Regions from separate parts of the Telluria sp. AZSoR62 genome, predicted to be linked through region 2. Evidence: predicted binding sites of a transcription regulator. Region 2 holds the regulator's gene; the other holds the start of a gene.

Region 1 (7,674 bases), on a different contig from region 2:
TCCCGACAAGGACATTCTTCTGGACGACGACCACGCCACCGCCCTGTTCCGCATCTTCCAGGAAGCGCTGACGAATATCGCCAAGCATGCCGGCGCCACCCGGGTGACGGTGTCGCTGCGCCGCCAGCGCGCCCACCTGACCCTGGTCATCTGCGACAACGGCCGCGGCATCGAACCGGCCGACCGCCTCAAGCCGCAATCCTTCGGGCTGCGCGGCATGAGCGAGCGCGCCAAGGCGCTGGGCGGCACGCTGGCCTTGTCGCCGGCGCCCGGAGGTGGCACGATGGTGACCATCAAGACCAGGCTGGCTGCCCCGCACGAAGCACGCGAGGCGGCCGCCCACCATGAGTTCAGCAATAGCGCAGGCCAGAATGACTGACAAAGCAACCATCCGTGTATTCATTGCCGACGACCATGCCATCGTGCGCGAAGGCCTGAAACAGATCCTGGCCGAGCAGGGCGACATCATCGTGGCCGGCGAAGCGGAAACCGGGCTCGACGCCATCAAGCTGGTCGGCAAGTCGCGTCCCCACGTGATGCTGCTCGACATCTCCCTGCCCGACCGCAACGGCATCGAAGTGCTGAAGCAGGTGCGCAAGGACCGGCCCGACCTGGCCGTGCTGATGCTGTCGATGCACCGCGAAGACCAGTATGCGATCCGCTCGCTCAAGGCCGGGGCCTCGGGCTACATGACCAAGCAGAGCGCCCCGCGCGAGCTCGTGACGGCCATCCGCCAGGTCGCGGCCGGCCAGAAATACGTCAGCGCCGCACTGGCCCAGACCCTGGCCGCGCAGGTCGGCGAAGACCACGACGCGCCGCCGCACGACTCCTTGTCGGACCGCGAATACCAGACCCTGACCATGATCGCCTCCGGGATGTCGGTAAGCGATATTGCCCGGGAATTGTCGCTGTCGGTCAAGACCGTCAGCGAATACCGCGCGCGATTGCTGGTCAAGATGAAGCTCAAGAACAGCGCGGAATTGACGCATTATGCGATTCGCAACCAGCTGGTGGGCTAGCCGGTCGCCGATGCAAGCGTTGTCGCAAGCATCTTTGTTACTGTTTTTTAATTGATGGTTGGCAATTAAACTGCTTATCATTACGCCAAACAGCAATCTGCGTCCTACCAGCCATGTCCACCACGTCGTCGCCCTCCCCCGTCGTCCCCGGCCAGAATCCTGCCGATATCGCCCGTGAAGCCTTCCGGCGCCTGGCCACGCGCCGCATCGCGCCGACCCCGGACGCCTACCGCGCCATCTACGACGAGATCGCGGGCGTGCCCCCTGCCGCGGCCGCGCCGGCCGCCAACCCGGCCGGCGACGTGCTCGAAACCTTTGCGCGCCGCCTGGCCGATACGCCCGGCGAAGTATCCGAATACGGCCGCCGCATGCTGCGCGCATCCAAGGGGGGCGACTGGAGCGGCTACGCCCAGGCGCTGAGCCAGATGGCCGAGCGCCACCTGCGCCGCAACACGCCGGTGATGGCCCTGGGCGACGAAGACCCCGACATGCGCCACCTGCGCGAGATGCTGGGACGTTCGCTGGCCTTTGCCCTGGCAACCCTGCTGGCGGGCAGCAAGGACCTGGTGCTGGAAGCCGAGACCCTCGGCGGCGCCGTCAAGCTGGCGCGCGGCGACGAGCTGGTGGACCTGTCGAGCCGCCTGAAGCAGCTGTGCTACCAGGTCGAGCTGCACAGCGGCGACCAGTCCGAGCAGCGCGAGCTGCTGCTGCGCCTGTTCCGTCTTCTATTAGATAACGTCAACGAGCTGCTCGACGACGACAGCTGGATGCGCGGCCAGATCGCCGCCGTGCAAGACCTGATTTCCGGTCCGCTCGACACCCGCTCGCTGGAAGACGCGACCCGCAGCCTGAAGGATGTGATCCTCAAGCAGGGCCAGCTCAAGCACAGCATCTCGGACGTGCGCGCCACCGTCAAGAACATGATGATGACCTTCATCGACCGTCTCGGCTCGGTGGCGGCCTCGACCGGCGACTACCATGCCAAACTGGGCACCTTCTCCAAGCGCATCAGCGGGGCCGCCAATATCGACGAGCTGGGCGGCGTACTGGAAGAAGTGCTGCGCGAGACCCGCCAGGCCCAGATTGATACGCTCGCCTCGCGCGACCGCATGGTGGCGGTGCACCGCGAAGTGCAGGAAGCCGAGGACCGCATCCGCATGCTCGAAGCCGAGCTCCAGCATATGAGCGAGCTGGTGCGCGAAGACCAATTGACCGGCAGCCTGAACCGGCGCGGCCTGGAAGAAGTGTTCGGGCGCGAAGCCGCGCGCGCCGACCGCCGCAACACGCCCCTGTGCGTGGCGATCCTCGACCTCGACAATTTCAAGAAGCTCAACGATACCTACGGCCACCTGGCCGGGGACGGCGCCCTGAAGCACCTGGTGACGGTGGTGCGCGAGACGCTACGCTCGATGGATGTGATCGCCCGCTTCGGCGGCGAGGAATTCCTGATCCTGCTGCCCGAGACCACGGTCGAGGCGGCGGCGGCGGCGATGGTGCGGGTGCAGCGCGAGCTGACCCGCCATTTCTTCATGTACGAGAACGAGAAGATGCTGATCACCTTCTCGTGCGGCGTGGCGCTGCGGGTGCCCAACGAAAGCCAGGAAAGCCTGATGGCGCGGGCCGACCGCGCCATGTACCAGGCCAAGCAGACCGGCAAGAACCGGGTCGTGGTGGCAAATTAAGCCGCGCTAACCCGTTTCAGTGCCGGATTAATTCTTCTTATTGAGTAAGCGCGCCCGGACGCGGTGCGTTGCGCATCTCGTCCTTGGCGCCCTGTGCGCCCACCGCCTTGAGCATGCGGTCGGTCGAGGTGCGCTTGGCCATCCTGGTGCCGGTCATCGCGTGGCCATCCTGTCCCGCGGTGTTGACTACGCCGGCGGATACTTCCGCCATGGTCGGCGCCGGATCGGAAACCGGCGCCGAGGCGCATCCGGCCAGCATGCATGCCGCGACCGCCAGTCCTGCTGTCAAAGCTTTCATTGCATCTCCTTTTTATGGGGTGGTCGCCAGGAAGGGGTACCGCAAGGCGAACAGTTGTCATAGTCTCACATGACAGGCCGGCATGGCCGGTTTGCCATCACTTCTGCCAGGAGCATACTGTCGAGTCGCAGCCATGCGACAGCCGGGCGCGGGTTTCGCCCGCCCCGGGTCCAGATGCTTGTGGGCAAGGTTCACCTGTCGTAGTATGGACGGCCGGAGCCACCCGGCAACTACTTAGATACCATGGCCATCCTTCATCGTACCCGCACCATCCCCGCCCTCGTTCCCCGCTACGTCACCCGCTTTCGCTGCACCGGCTCGGCCTGCGAAGATACCTGCTGCTCGACCTGGCAGGTCGACGTCGACAAGAAGTCCTTCAAGGCCCTGCGCAGCCTGGGCGAAGCGGAGATGGGCGAGGCCGTGCGCAAGCACGTGCGCCGCAACGACGATGCCGAGGGCGCCCATTACGCCACCCTGCACTTCGACCCCGCGACGCGCCAGTGCGGGCTGATGAAAGACCAGCTCTGCTCGGTCCACGCCAAGCTCGGCGACAGCTACCTGCCGAACGTGTGCTTCTCGTATCCGCGCGTCTCGCACACCGTGGGCGGCCAGGCCGAACAGGCCCTGGTACTGTCCTGCCCGGAAGCGGCGCGCCAGGCGCTGCTGGCCCCGGACGCCTTCGATTTCCTCGAGAGCGGCATTACCGTGCGCATGGAGAACCTGGGCGCGATCGGCGACCGCCATGGCGTACCGGCCGATATCGTCAACGAGCTGCGGGTGTTCTGCCTGAACCTGATGCGCCTGCAGGGCCCGAGCGTGTGGGAGCGCCTGGCGCTGCTGGGCGCGCTGTGCGACTCCCTCAACCAGCGCCTCGACGCCGGCCAGGGTGCGGACGTGCGCGCAGCCATCGACGAATTCACTGCACTCATAGAAGAAGGCAGCGTCTTCGACGCCCTGCGCGCCATCGAACCGAACCATGCGGGCCAGGCGATGGTGTTTTCGCTGCTGTGGAGCGATCCGGGCTTCGATGACAACTCCGCCCCGCGCGCCGCCGTCAGCGCGCGCGTCGCCCGCGGCCTGGGCGCCGACCCGGTGACCGGCAAGGTGGATGGCCAGACCCTGGTCGCCAACTACCGCGCCGGGCTGGCCCGGCTGCCCGAGGCGCTCGAAGCTGCCCCGCACCTGCTGGAACACTACCTGCTCAACGAAATCTTCACCAATATCTTCCCGTTCGACGGCGGCAGCCCGTATGAAAGCTTCCTGCAGCTCGCGGCGCGCTTCGGCGTACTGCGCCTGATGCTCGCCGCCCAGTGCAATACCGACGGCCCGCTGCCGGACGCGGCCATGCTGGTGCAGACCACCCATGTGCACTGCCGCCGCTTCCAGCACAACATCGGCTTCGCGCGTGAAGTGAAACAGGCGCTGGTCGACGCCAACCTGGCCTCGCTCGAAAAGCTGTACCCGCTGCTGCGGCCTTGAGAATCCTGCGGCCGATGCCGCATTGACAAGAAAACCCGCCCCGGCGACCTGCCGCGGCGGGTTTTTCTTTGGGCGCGGCGACCTGAAGCGAAAATATTTCCGTAAAAAAATAATTTATTTCGCCCTAAAGTTCGCGAAAACCTCGCCGTCTAGACGCAGCGCCTTCGGGGCCGAGTAACGAACAGGGCCATTTTTTCGCAAAAACGGCCCTAAAGTTTTCCCACAGGAACACGTTACCAGCATCAACAGCGGTTTGATCGTCACGGAACAGCGTGGCGGACCAAAGTGAACAGGGTAAAGTCGCCCGCCCCGAAATACAGCTTGGAGAATCACCATGGCATCCGTAATCAACACCAACATCGCTTCCCTCAACTCGCAACGTAACCTGAGCGCATCGCAGTCGTCGCTGACGACCTCGCTGCAGCGCCTGTCTTCGGGCCTGCGCATCAACAGCGCCAAGGACGACGCAGCTGGCCTGGCGATCTCGGACCGTATGTCGTCGCAGATCCGCGGCATGAATCAGGCGACCCGTAACGCGAACGATGGCGTGTCGATGGCGCAGACCGCCGAAGGCGCACTGTCCAGCTCGGGCGACATCCTGCAGCGTATCCGCGAACTGGCAGTCCAGTCGTCGAACGCATCGAACTCGTCGAGCGACCGCCAGGCACTGCAGACCGAAGTTACCCAACTCGGCTCGGAACTGAACCGTATCGCCCAGACCACTTCGTTCAACGGCCAGCAGCTGCTGGACGGCACGATGGGCACCGCCACCTTCCAGGTCGGCGCGAACGCCAACGAACTGATCTCGACCAACGGCGCCAACTTCACCACCTCGACCTACGGCAACAACCGTACCGAAGTGGACGCCAAGGCAGCCGCGGCCACCACCAACGTCGTCGCCTCGAAAGCTGTCGACGTCGCCGGCCACCTGGGCAAGTCGACCTACACCACCAAGGCAACCGATACTGCAAAGACCATCGCTGCCGGCATCAACGGTGAAACCTCGAAGACCGGCGTGACCGCAACGGCCAAGACCGAAGTGCTGATCAAGCCGACCGCCAGCAAGGACTTCGCGATCGACCTGACCTCGGACAACAGCACCGCCGTCACGATCTCGTTCTCGACCGGCGCCGGCACCAGCGCCGACGACTTCGCCTCCGGCGTCAGCGCCATCAACGCCCAGTCGGCCAAGACCGGCGTGACCGCTGAATACGACTCGAAGAACAAGGGCATCAAGCTGACCCACTCGAGCGGCAACGACATCAAGCTCACCAGCGGTGCTGGTTCGACCGGCGACGTCAACATGCAGACCTACGAAGCAGACGGCGACCTGACCGCCGCCCTGCCAGTGGCAACCGGCGCGACCGGTATCGCCAACGGCCGCGTGACGATGGACTCGGAGAAGAGCTTCTCGGTGACCGACGCCGGTTCGGGCCTGGGCCTGACCAAGGCTTCGACGCTGAAGTCGGTCGCTTCGCTGGACATCACCAGCTTCGACGGCGCCCAGCTGGCAATCAAGATTGCCGACGCTGCCCTGGCATCGGTCAACACCAAGCGCGCCGAATACGGTGCACTGCAATCGCGCTTCTCGTCGGCGATCTCGAACCTGCAATCGACCACCGAGAACCTGTCGGCATCGCGCAGCCGCATCGTCGACACCGACTTCGCCGCAGAAACCGCAAGCATGACCCGCGGCCAGATCCTGCAGCAGGCCGGTACCGCGATGCTGGCCCAGGCCAACTCGCTGCCGAACGGCGTGCTGTCCCTGCTGCGCGGTTAATCGCAAAGTAGTCACCACACGGTGTAATACGGTTCCCCGGCTGATGAAAATCAGCCGGGGAATTTTCACTAAGGGTCCCCGATATGAACATCAACACTGTCAGTACACCAGTCGCCCCGAAGTTCGAGGATCGCGCCGGCAGCGCGGTCGACAGCGCCGCACCGGCGCAGGCCGCAGCGGGCAAGCGCCTCGATACCGCAGCCGCGCCGGGCGAAGCCCAGCCCTCGCGCGAGCAGGTCGCCGACGCCGTCAAGAAGATCAACCAGTCGCTGCCCGCCTCGGCGCAGGGCCTGGAGTTCTCGGTCGACGACGACAACAAGCAGACCATCGTCAAGATCGTCGATATCTCCACCCGCGAAGTGGTGCGCCAGATCCCGACCGTCGAAGCGCTGGAAATCGCCAAGTCGCTCGACAAGATGATGGGCCGCCTGATCAGCGACAAGGTCTGAAACCGGCCTTGGGCCGCGTAGCGTTCCGGTGAACGCAACAGGACGTGACCGCCACTTTGCGCAAGAAGCGCAGGGGCCGTTGCGCTTTCTGCGTTTACCTTGCGCTTGTGGCAACCCGCCTGCGAATCTCCAAACAGGCGGGTAATTCCTCCTTTCAAGTTCCCTTTGCTCCTGCCGATAATGACTTACATTAACGTCTTTCGTAGGAGAAACAAGTGGCGCTCACTTCATCAGGAATTGGTTCAGGACTCGACGTCGACGGCCTCGTTGCGAAGCTCATGGCGGCCGAGGCTGCGCCACTGTCCAACTACGACAAGAAAGCGGCCCTCTTCCAGGCCAAGCTCGACGCACTCAACAAGCTCAGCGCGGGCATGGGCGCCTTCCAGACCTCGCTCGGCGCCCTCACCTCGCCGCTGACCTTCCGCGCCGTCAGCGCTACCGTGTCGGACGACAAGGTGCTGCGCGCCAGCGCCACCGCCGAAGCGGCGGCCGGCAGCTACAAGATCAAGGTCAGCCAGCTGGCTCAGGCCCAGACCCTCAACAGCGCCGGCAAGGCCAGCATGACGGCCATGATCGGCAGCGGCGCCCGCACCACCCTGACCTTCCAGTTCGGCACCGTGGGCGGCGGCCAGTACGGCACCACCGGCACGGCCCTGCCGGCCAGTGTCGCGAGCAACGGCATCGCCAGCGGTTCGCTCACCATCAACGGCGCCGCGATCGCCACCAGCGGCACCACCCGCAGCGCGCGCGAGCTGGCCGCGGCGGTCAACGCCCAGAGCGCCACCACCGGCGTGTCCGCCACCGCGGCGCGCACCGAAACCGGCGCCGCCCTGTTCGGCGGAGCCGGCGCACCGAACTTCGGCAACGTCTCGACCGACGCCGCCGGCAGCTACACGCTGTCGGTCGGCGGCGTGCAGCTGGCAACCCAGGGCGCGAACATCGCGGCCGGCGGCGTGGGCGGCGTCAC
Region 2 (7,674 bases):
CATCGTGCTGACCGAAGGCCACACCGGCGGCGCGGCCGCCGGTAAGGTCATCGAGGCCTTCGGCCACTTCCTGATCGGCGGTAACTACACCGTCGGTATCGTCGTCTTCATCATCCTCACCATCATTAACTTCTCGGTGGTCACCAAGGGTGCGGGCCGTATCGCCGAAGTCGGCGCGCGCTTCGCCCTGGATGCGATGCCGGGCAAGCAGATGGCGATCGACGCCGACCTGAACGCCGGCCTGATCGGCGAAGCCGACGCCCGCAAGCGCCGCAACGAAGTCGCGCAAGAGGCCGAATTCTACGGCGCGATGGACGGCGCCTCGAAGTACGTCAAGGGCGACGCGGTCGCCGGCATCATGATCACCGTGATCAACATCGTCGGCGGCCTGATCATCGGTATCGTCCAGCACGACATGCCCTTCGGCAAGGCCGCCGAGGTCTACACCCTGCTGGCCATCGGCGACGGCCTGGTGGCCCAGCTGCCATCCCTGATCATCTCGATCGCGGCCGGTATGGTGGTCTCGCGCGTGGCCAGCGACGAAGACATCAGCACCCAGTTGACCACCCAGCTGTTCGCCCGTCCGGAAGCGCTCTACATCACCGGCGGCATCATCCTGGCGCTGGGCCTGATCCCGGGCATGCCGAATTTGGTGTTCCTGCTGCTGGGCGGCGCCCTGGTCGGCGGCGGCTACATGATCGCCAAGCGGCGCCGCGAAGCCCCGGCCCAGGAAGCGGCGGCGGCTGCAGAAGCCGCGGCGGCCGGCGGCGCCGGCGGCGCGGCTGCGCCGGCCGAATCGGAAGAAGCCACCTGGCAGGATGTCATGGCGGTCGACACCCTCGGCCTGGAAGTGGGCTACCGCCTGATTCCGCTGGTGGACAAGACCCAAGGAGGCGAGCTGCTCAAGCGCATCAAGGGCATCCGCAAGAAATTCGCCCAGGAAGTCGGCTTCCTGGCGCCGCCCGTGCACATCCGCGACAACCTGGAACTCAAGCCATCGGCCTACCGCATCACGCTCAAGGGCGTGGAAGTGGGCACGGGCGAAGCCATGAACGGCCAGTTCCTGGCGATCAACCCGGGCATGGCCAGCGGCACGCTGCCTGGCCTGGTGACGACCGATCCGGCCTTTGGCCTGCCCGCCACCTGGATCGACGCCAGCCTGCGCGACGAAGCCCAGAGCATGGGCTATACCGTGGTCGACGCCGGCACCGTGGTGGCGACCCACCTGAACCATTTGATCACCACCCACGCCTCCGAGCTGCTGGGCCGCATGGAAGTGCAGGCGCTGCTCGACCACCTGGGCAAGGAAACCCCGAAGCTGGTGGAAGACCTGGTGCCGAAGATCGTCTCGCTGTCGACCTTGCAGAAAGTGCTGCAGAACCTGCTGCAGGAAGGCGTGCACATCCGCGACATGCGCACCATCATCGAGGCGCTGTCGGAATACGCGACGCAGACCCAGGACCCGAACGAGCTGACCGCCATGGTGCGGGTGGCGCTGGGCCGCGCCATCGTGCAGCAGCTGTTCCCGGGCATGAACGAATTGTCCGTGATGACCCTCGACAACCGCCTCGAGCGTTTGCTGATGCAGGCCATGGGAGCGGGCGGCGACGGCGCCGGCATCGAGCCGGGCCTGGCCGACACCATCGCCCAGCAGGCCGCGAATGCTGCCCAGCAGCAGGAAGAGCTGGGCCTGAGCCCGGTGCTGCTGGTGCCGGCCCCGCTGCGCGTGCTGCTGTCGCGTTTCCTGCGCCGTGCGGTGCCCCAGCTGAAAGTGCTGTCGCACAACGAGATTCCGGAAACCAAGACGATTCGGGTGACCAGCCTGGTCGGCGTGCCGATGTGATGGTTGTAGGGTGGGGGGGAGACCCGCCCACCCTACAAAACCTTGGTAGACCTTCATTTTTTCCCGGGCCATTTGAAATAGGCCCTTTTCCCCTTCCTTCTCCCCCGATGGTTTCCGCACGGCATCGCCAATAATACGATCTATGGACGGGCGGTTTCGCCTGCAACAGAACATAGAACAGACCAGCGAAGTGCGGAGAACAACGATGAACGTGAAGAAATTTACAGCGGCTACCTCCCGTGACGCCTTGCGCAAGGTGCGCGAGGCACTCGGTCCTGACGCAGTCATCCTGTCCAACCGTCCGGTCGACGGCGTGGTCGAGATCCTGGCGCTGGACAACGACGACGTCGCCTCGCTGTCCGCGCCGAGCATCGAACAAGCCCAGCCGCAATTCCAGGCCTTCGACACCGACTTCGACCCGGAACCGGTCTTTTCCCGCGCCCCTGCCTTCGCCGCTCCCGAACCACGCCAGGCCGCTCCGCGCGCCGCCCAGCCGCAGATGGAGCCGTTCGCCGGCCAGCCTTATGTCGAGCGCCGCGCCGCGCCTGCCCCGGTTGCCGAGGAAGTGCCGCCGACCTACGAAAACCGCCGTGCCCCGGCTGCAGCGCCGGCCATCGACATGGCCGCCATGAGCTCGATGATGAGCGCCGCGATCGCCCAGGCCAAGGAATCGGCCACGCTCGAAATGAGCGGCATGATGAATGAAATCCGCGCCATGCGCGGCATGATGGAAACCCAGCTGGCCGAGCTGTCGTGGAACGCCGGCTCGCAGCGCGAACCGCAGAAGAACGCCGTGCTGCGCGAGATGCTGGCCGCCGGTTTCTCGGCCACCCTGGCGCGCTACCTGATCGACAAGATGCCGGCCACGAAGGACGCGGCCGAAGCCCTGCGCTGGATCAAGACCGTGCTGGCCCGTAACCTGACCACCATCGCCAACGAAGACGACCTGCTCTCGCGCGGCGGCGTGTTCGCCCTGGTCGGCCCGACCGGTGTCGGCAAGACCACCACCACCGCCAAGCTGGCCGCCCGCTGCGTGATGCGCCACGGCGCCGACAAGCTGGCCCTGATCACCACCGACGCCTACCGTATCGGCGGCCACGAGCAGCTGCGCATCTACGGCAAGATCCTGGGCGTGATGGTGCACTCGGTGAAGGACGAAGCCGACCTGCGCATCGCCCTGAAGGAACTCAAGAACAAGCACACCGTGCTGATCGACACCATCGGCATGTCGCAGCGCGACCAGATGGTGACGGAACAGGTGGCCATGCTGAGCGAATCCGGCGCCGACGTGAAACGCCTGCTGTGCCTGAACGCGACCTCGACCAACGAGACCCTGAACGAAGTGGTGCGCGCCTATCAAGGTTCGGGCCTGGCCGGCTGCATCATGACCAAGCTGGACGAAGCCGCTTCGATCGGCAACGTGCTCGACGTCGTGATCCGCCAGAAGCTGAACCTGCACTACATCTCGAACGGCCAGCGCGTGCCGGAAGACCTGCACCTGGCCGACCGCGCCATGCTGGTCGACCGCGCCTTCCGCAGCAAGGCCGCCGGCAACGGTTTTTTCGACGCCGACCTGCCGCTGATGATGGCCGCCGCCGGCGCCAACGCAGGCAACCTGCACAACGACCGTTCGCTGCGCGAGGTGTCCCTTGGCTAGTTTCGATTTCGACCAGGCCGAAGGCCTGCGCCGGATGCTGCAGGGCCCGCGCCCGCGCATCGTGACTTTTCTTTCCGCTACCCCCGAAGACGACAAGGGCGCCATGCTGGTCAACCTGGGCGCCTCGCTGTCCCAGGCCGGCAACGACGTGCTGATCGTCGACGCCTGCGAGCGCGAGTATGGCGTGGCCCGGCGCCTGGGCATCAGCCGCGCCGCCGCGCTGACCAACGTGGCGCGCCAGGAATGCGGCCTGAACCAGGTGCTGCACGCGGTGCCGCAGGGCTTCTCGGTGGCTTCGCTCGGCAGCCCGCAGCGCGCCGACGACGCGCGCCGCCTGGGCAAGACCTTCGACGTGCTGGTCAAGCAGGCCGGCATCGTGATGGTCGACGCCGAACTCGGCCCGGACGGCGAATTGCCGCTGCCGCTGATGGCCAGTTCCGAGATCGTGGTGCAGGTCTCCACCAGCGCCGCATCGATCACGAATGCCTACGCCTTGATCAAGCATTTGTCGCACCAGCTGGGCCGCCGTCCTTTCGGCATCCTTGTTACCGGCGCGACAGAGGCGGAAGCCAAGGTTGTATACGATAATATGTCTACCGCGGCAACACGCTACCTGGCGGTGACCCTCAATTCGATGGGCTCGGTACCGGCCGACGAATACCTGCACCGCGCCGCGCGCCTGGGGCGCGCCGTGGTCGATGCCTTCCCGCTGGCGGGCGCATCGGTTGCTTTCCGCCAGCTGGCAGGCAAGTTCGCGCTGCACGCGATGCCGCAGCTGGGCCGGGGAGGCGGCGCACATTTCGGGTCCTGACCTGCTAGAGAAGAAGAGAAGACAAGCAACGCATGTACACGGTCAAAGGGAAAGCGGACAAGAACCATTTGCTGACGGAGCACATGCCGTTGGTGAAGCGTCTTGCCCACCACATGAAGGCCAAGCTGCCGCCTTCGGTGGAAGTCGATGACCTGGTGCAGGCGGGCATGATCGGCCTGCTCGACGCGATCAACCGCTACGAGGACAACCACGGCGCCCAGTTCGAGACCTATGCGGTGCTGCGCATCCGCGGCGCCATGCTCGACGAACTGCGTTCGAGCGACTGGATGCCGCGCAGCACCCGCCAGAACATGCGCAAGGTCGAGGCTGCGATGGAAGCGCTGCAGCAGCGCCTCGGCCGCCCGGCCAGCGAATCGGAAATCGCCAAGTCGCTCAAGATCTCGCTGTCCGAGTACCAGGACATGCTGGGCGACGGCGGCGGGCACCAGCTGCTGTACTACGAGGATTTTCACGACGAAGAGGGCAGCGACAGCTTCCTCGACCGCTATGCGGTCGACGACGCCGACCCGCTGCGCTCGCTGCTCGACACCGACTTCCGCCAGGCCGTCATCGACGCCATCGACAAGCTGCCTCCGCGCGAGAAGATGCTGATGGGCCTGTACTACGAGGAAGAACTCAACCTGAAGGAAATCGGCGCGGTCATGGGCGTGAGTGAATCGCGCGTGTCGCAGCTGCACACCCAGGCGGTGTCGCGGCTGCGTGCCTCGCTCAAGGAGCAATTATGGACTGGGCCAGCGTAGCGGGACTGGTGCTCGCGCTGGCGGGCATCCTGGTGGGCCATACGCTCGACGGCGGCAAGTTCGCCTCGCTGATCCAGCCGGCCGCGTTTGCCATCGTGGTGGTCGGCACCTTCGGGGCCGTGCTGCTGCAAAGCGAAACCCGCAGCTTCCTGCATGGGATGCGCATGCTGCGCTGGGTGTTCTTCCCGCCGAAATCGGGCCGCGACAAGCTCTCGCGCGAGATCGCGCTGTGGAGCCTGACGGCGCGCCGCGACGGCCTGCTCTCGCTCGAGCAGTACATGGGCACGCAGGACAAATTCGTCCAGAAGGGCCTGCGCCTGGTGGTGGACGGCATCAACCCCGACAAGATCCGCAGCCTGCTCGAGAGCGAAATCAGCGCCTACGAATTCGCCCAGCGCCAGGCCGCGCGCATCTGGGAATCGGCCGCCGGCTATTCGCCGACCATCGGCATCCTGGGCGCGGTGCTGGGCCTGATCCACGTGATGGAGAACTTGTCGGACCCGTCGCGCCTGGGTTCGGGCATCGCGGTCGCCTTTGTCTCCACCGTATATGGCGTGGGCCTGGCCAACCTGTTCTTCTACCCGGTCGGGAACAAACTGAAGGCCATCGTCACCGACAAGGTGACCCAGTACGAGATCCTGGCCGAAGTCTTCCACGACCTGGCCAGCGGCGACCATACCCGCGTGGTCGACGAGCGCGTGGCCAGCCTCCTGATGCGCCACTAGGCGCTGGACCATGGCGCGCAAACGCTACGACGATCATTCGGCTTCCGGCGAGCACCACGAGCGCTGGCTGATTTCCTACGCCGACTTCATCACGCTGCTGTTCGCCTTCTTCGTCGTGATGTACGCGATTTCCATCGTCAACGAAGGCAAGTACGCGGTGCTGTCCGAAGCGCTGGGCGACGCCTTCGGCGGGCGCAGCCTGGCGCCGCAGGCGGCCACGCGCGTGGAGCCGGCGCTGCCGCTGTCGCACATCGTCAACCGCAAGCGCATCGAGGCCGCACGGCGCGACCGCCAGCGCCTGGAGACCCTGTCGAAAGACCTGTCGGCGACCCTGCTGCCGCTGGTGAAATCGGGCCAGGTGCGCGTGACCCAGAACGCGCGCGGCATCAGCATCGAGATCAATGCCAGCGCGCTGTTCGACCAGGGTGACGCGGTGCTGCAGCCGGACGCGCGCGCGGTGCTGCGCGAGGTGGCCGGCCTGCTGAAAGACGATCCGCACATGGTCGAAGTCGAAGGCCATACCGACAACCTGCCGATCGCCACGCCCCAGTATGCATCGAACTGGGAGCTGTCGGCGGTACGCGCGGCCAGCGTGGTGCGCCTGTTCATCGAGGGCGGCGTACAGGAGCAGCGGCTGTCGGCGATCGGCCATGGCGCGACGCGGCCGGTGGCGCGCAACGACAGCCCCGTCAACCAGGCGCGCAACCGGCGCGTTGCGGTGATGATCCTGGCCGCGACGCCCGAGCCGCCGCCCACGGCCCTGAAATAAAATGTCATTTTTGCCGTCTGTTTGAAATATTCTTTCAAGGAGTGCGCATGCATGTCAAACCCATCCTTGCCCTGCTGGTCCTTGCCCTGGGCGGCCTCGTGAGCGCCGTCGGCGCCGTGGAAAAAGACGCGGCCGTGCGCCACCAGCTCGAAGTCGAGACCACCGGCGGCCAGGTGCGGGTGCGCCTGACGGTCGAGAACCATGGCGAGACCACGATCTATGTGCCGCGCGAAGTCGCCGCCGAAGACGAACTCACGGGCCGGCGTTTCGAGGTGCTGGACATGCAGGGCGCCACGCCCGGCAAGCCGCTTGACTACACCGGCATGATGGTCAAGCGCAGCGCGCTCACGGCCCAGGATTACCATCCGGTGGCGCCGCACACCATGCACATGAATACCATCGACATCACGCCGGCGTATGCGTTCAGGCAGGGGAAGGGGAGCTACGAGATCCGCTACGACGGGCCGTGGCTGAAGGATGTGAAAGAGCTCGATGCGGTAAGCCATAGCCCGGCAACGCCGGTGCGCTTCAGCTTCAGCCGCTGACAGCGCACAGCCTGTAAACGGCAGGAAGGGCGGCAAGGCCGCCCTTCCTGCTATCCGAAACAGTCCTTGCGGCTTAGTTCAGGGCCGGGGTGTTCTCGCCGAAGTACTCGTGCGAGTCGGCGTTCTGCACTGCCAGGTCGGGATTGGTGATCGCCAGGTTGGCGGCGCCGGATTGGCCGTACACGTTGTCGTCGGTGCCGGCGACCACGTTGAAGTGGCTCATTTCATGCAGCAGGGTGCCGCCCTTGGAATCGGTGCCGGTCATCGGCGCCGTCCAGAAGGCCTTGCAGACATAGATCTTGTACGGCTGGGTCGGGTAGACATAGGCGTAGTAGGTCTTGTTGCAGCCGCAATCCACCGTCACCGGCTTGTTCGCGAACGCGTCCGTGATCTTGGCGAAGTTCGACTTCACGGTGGCCACGCGGGTGCTGTTGTTGGCGCCGAACCACTTGGTGTAGCGCGGGCCGATGACGCCGCGCGTCATGTAGGCGTCGCTGTCGCTGGACATGTTCAGGCCGGCCGACATGGCCGAGATCACGGTGCTTTGCTGCGAGGTGGTGCAG

The links. The regulator FliA, encoded in region 2, starts transcription of late flagellar genes. The targets are predictions, from matches to a motif close to CTAAAGTTTNNNNNNNNNNNGCCGNTA.
Region 1: AC3XQU_RS19985 (flagellin N-terminal helical domain-containing protein) is a predicted target of FliA. The motif match lies at 4,603-4,629, and genes of this name have one in related genera.

What each region holds. Positions count from the first base shown of each region.
Region 1 covers NZ_JBYTST010000015.1:21,708-29,381, forward strand. The annotation lists gene AC3XQU_RS19960 (sensor histidine kinase) at 1-379, shown strand, start outside; gene AC3XQU_RS19965 (response regulator) at 372-1,019, shown strand; gene AC3XQU_RS19970 (GGDEF domain-containing protein) at 1,133-2,701, shown strand; gene AC3XQU_RS19975 (hypothetical protein) at 2,739-2,999, opposite strand; gene fliB (flagellin lysine-N-methylase) at 3,243-4,478, shown strand; gene AC3XQU_RS19985 (flagellin N-terminal helical domain-containing protein) at 4,813-6,258, shown strand; gene AC3XQU_RS19990 (flagellar protein FlaG) at 6,342-6,707, shown strand; gene fliD (flagellar filament capping protein FliD) at 6,923-7,674, shown strand, end outside.
Region 2 covers NZ_JBYTST010000001.1:5,405-13,078, reverse strand. The annotation lists gene flhA (flagellar biosynthesis protein FlhA) at 1-1,843, shown strand, start outside; gene flhF (flagellar biosynthesis GTPase FlhF) at 2,049-3,500, shown strand; gene AC3XQU_RS00055 (MinD/ParA family ATP-binding protein) at 3,493-4,311, shown strand; gene AC3XQU_RS00050 (RNA polymerase sigma factor FliA) at 4,344-5,072, shown strand; gene AC3XQU_RS00045 (flagellar motor protein) at 5,054-5,797, shown strand; gene motD (flagellar motor protein MotD) at 5,808-6,566, shown strand; gene AC3XQU_RS00035 (hypothetical protein) at 6,614-7,111, shown strand; gene AC3XQU_RS00030 (M35 family metalloendopeptidase) at 7,185-7,674, opposite strand, start outside.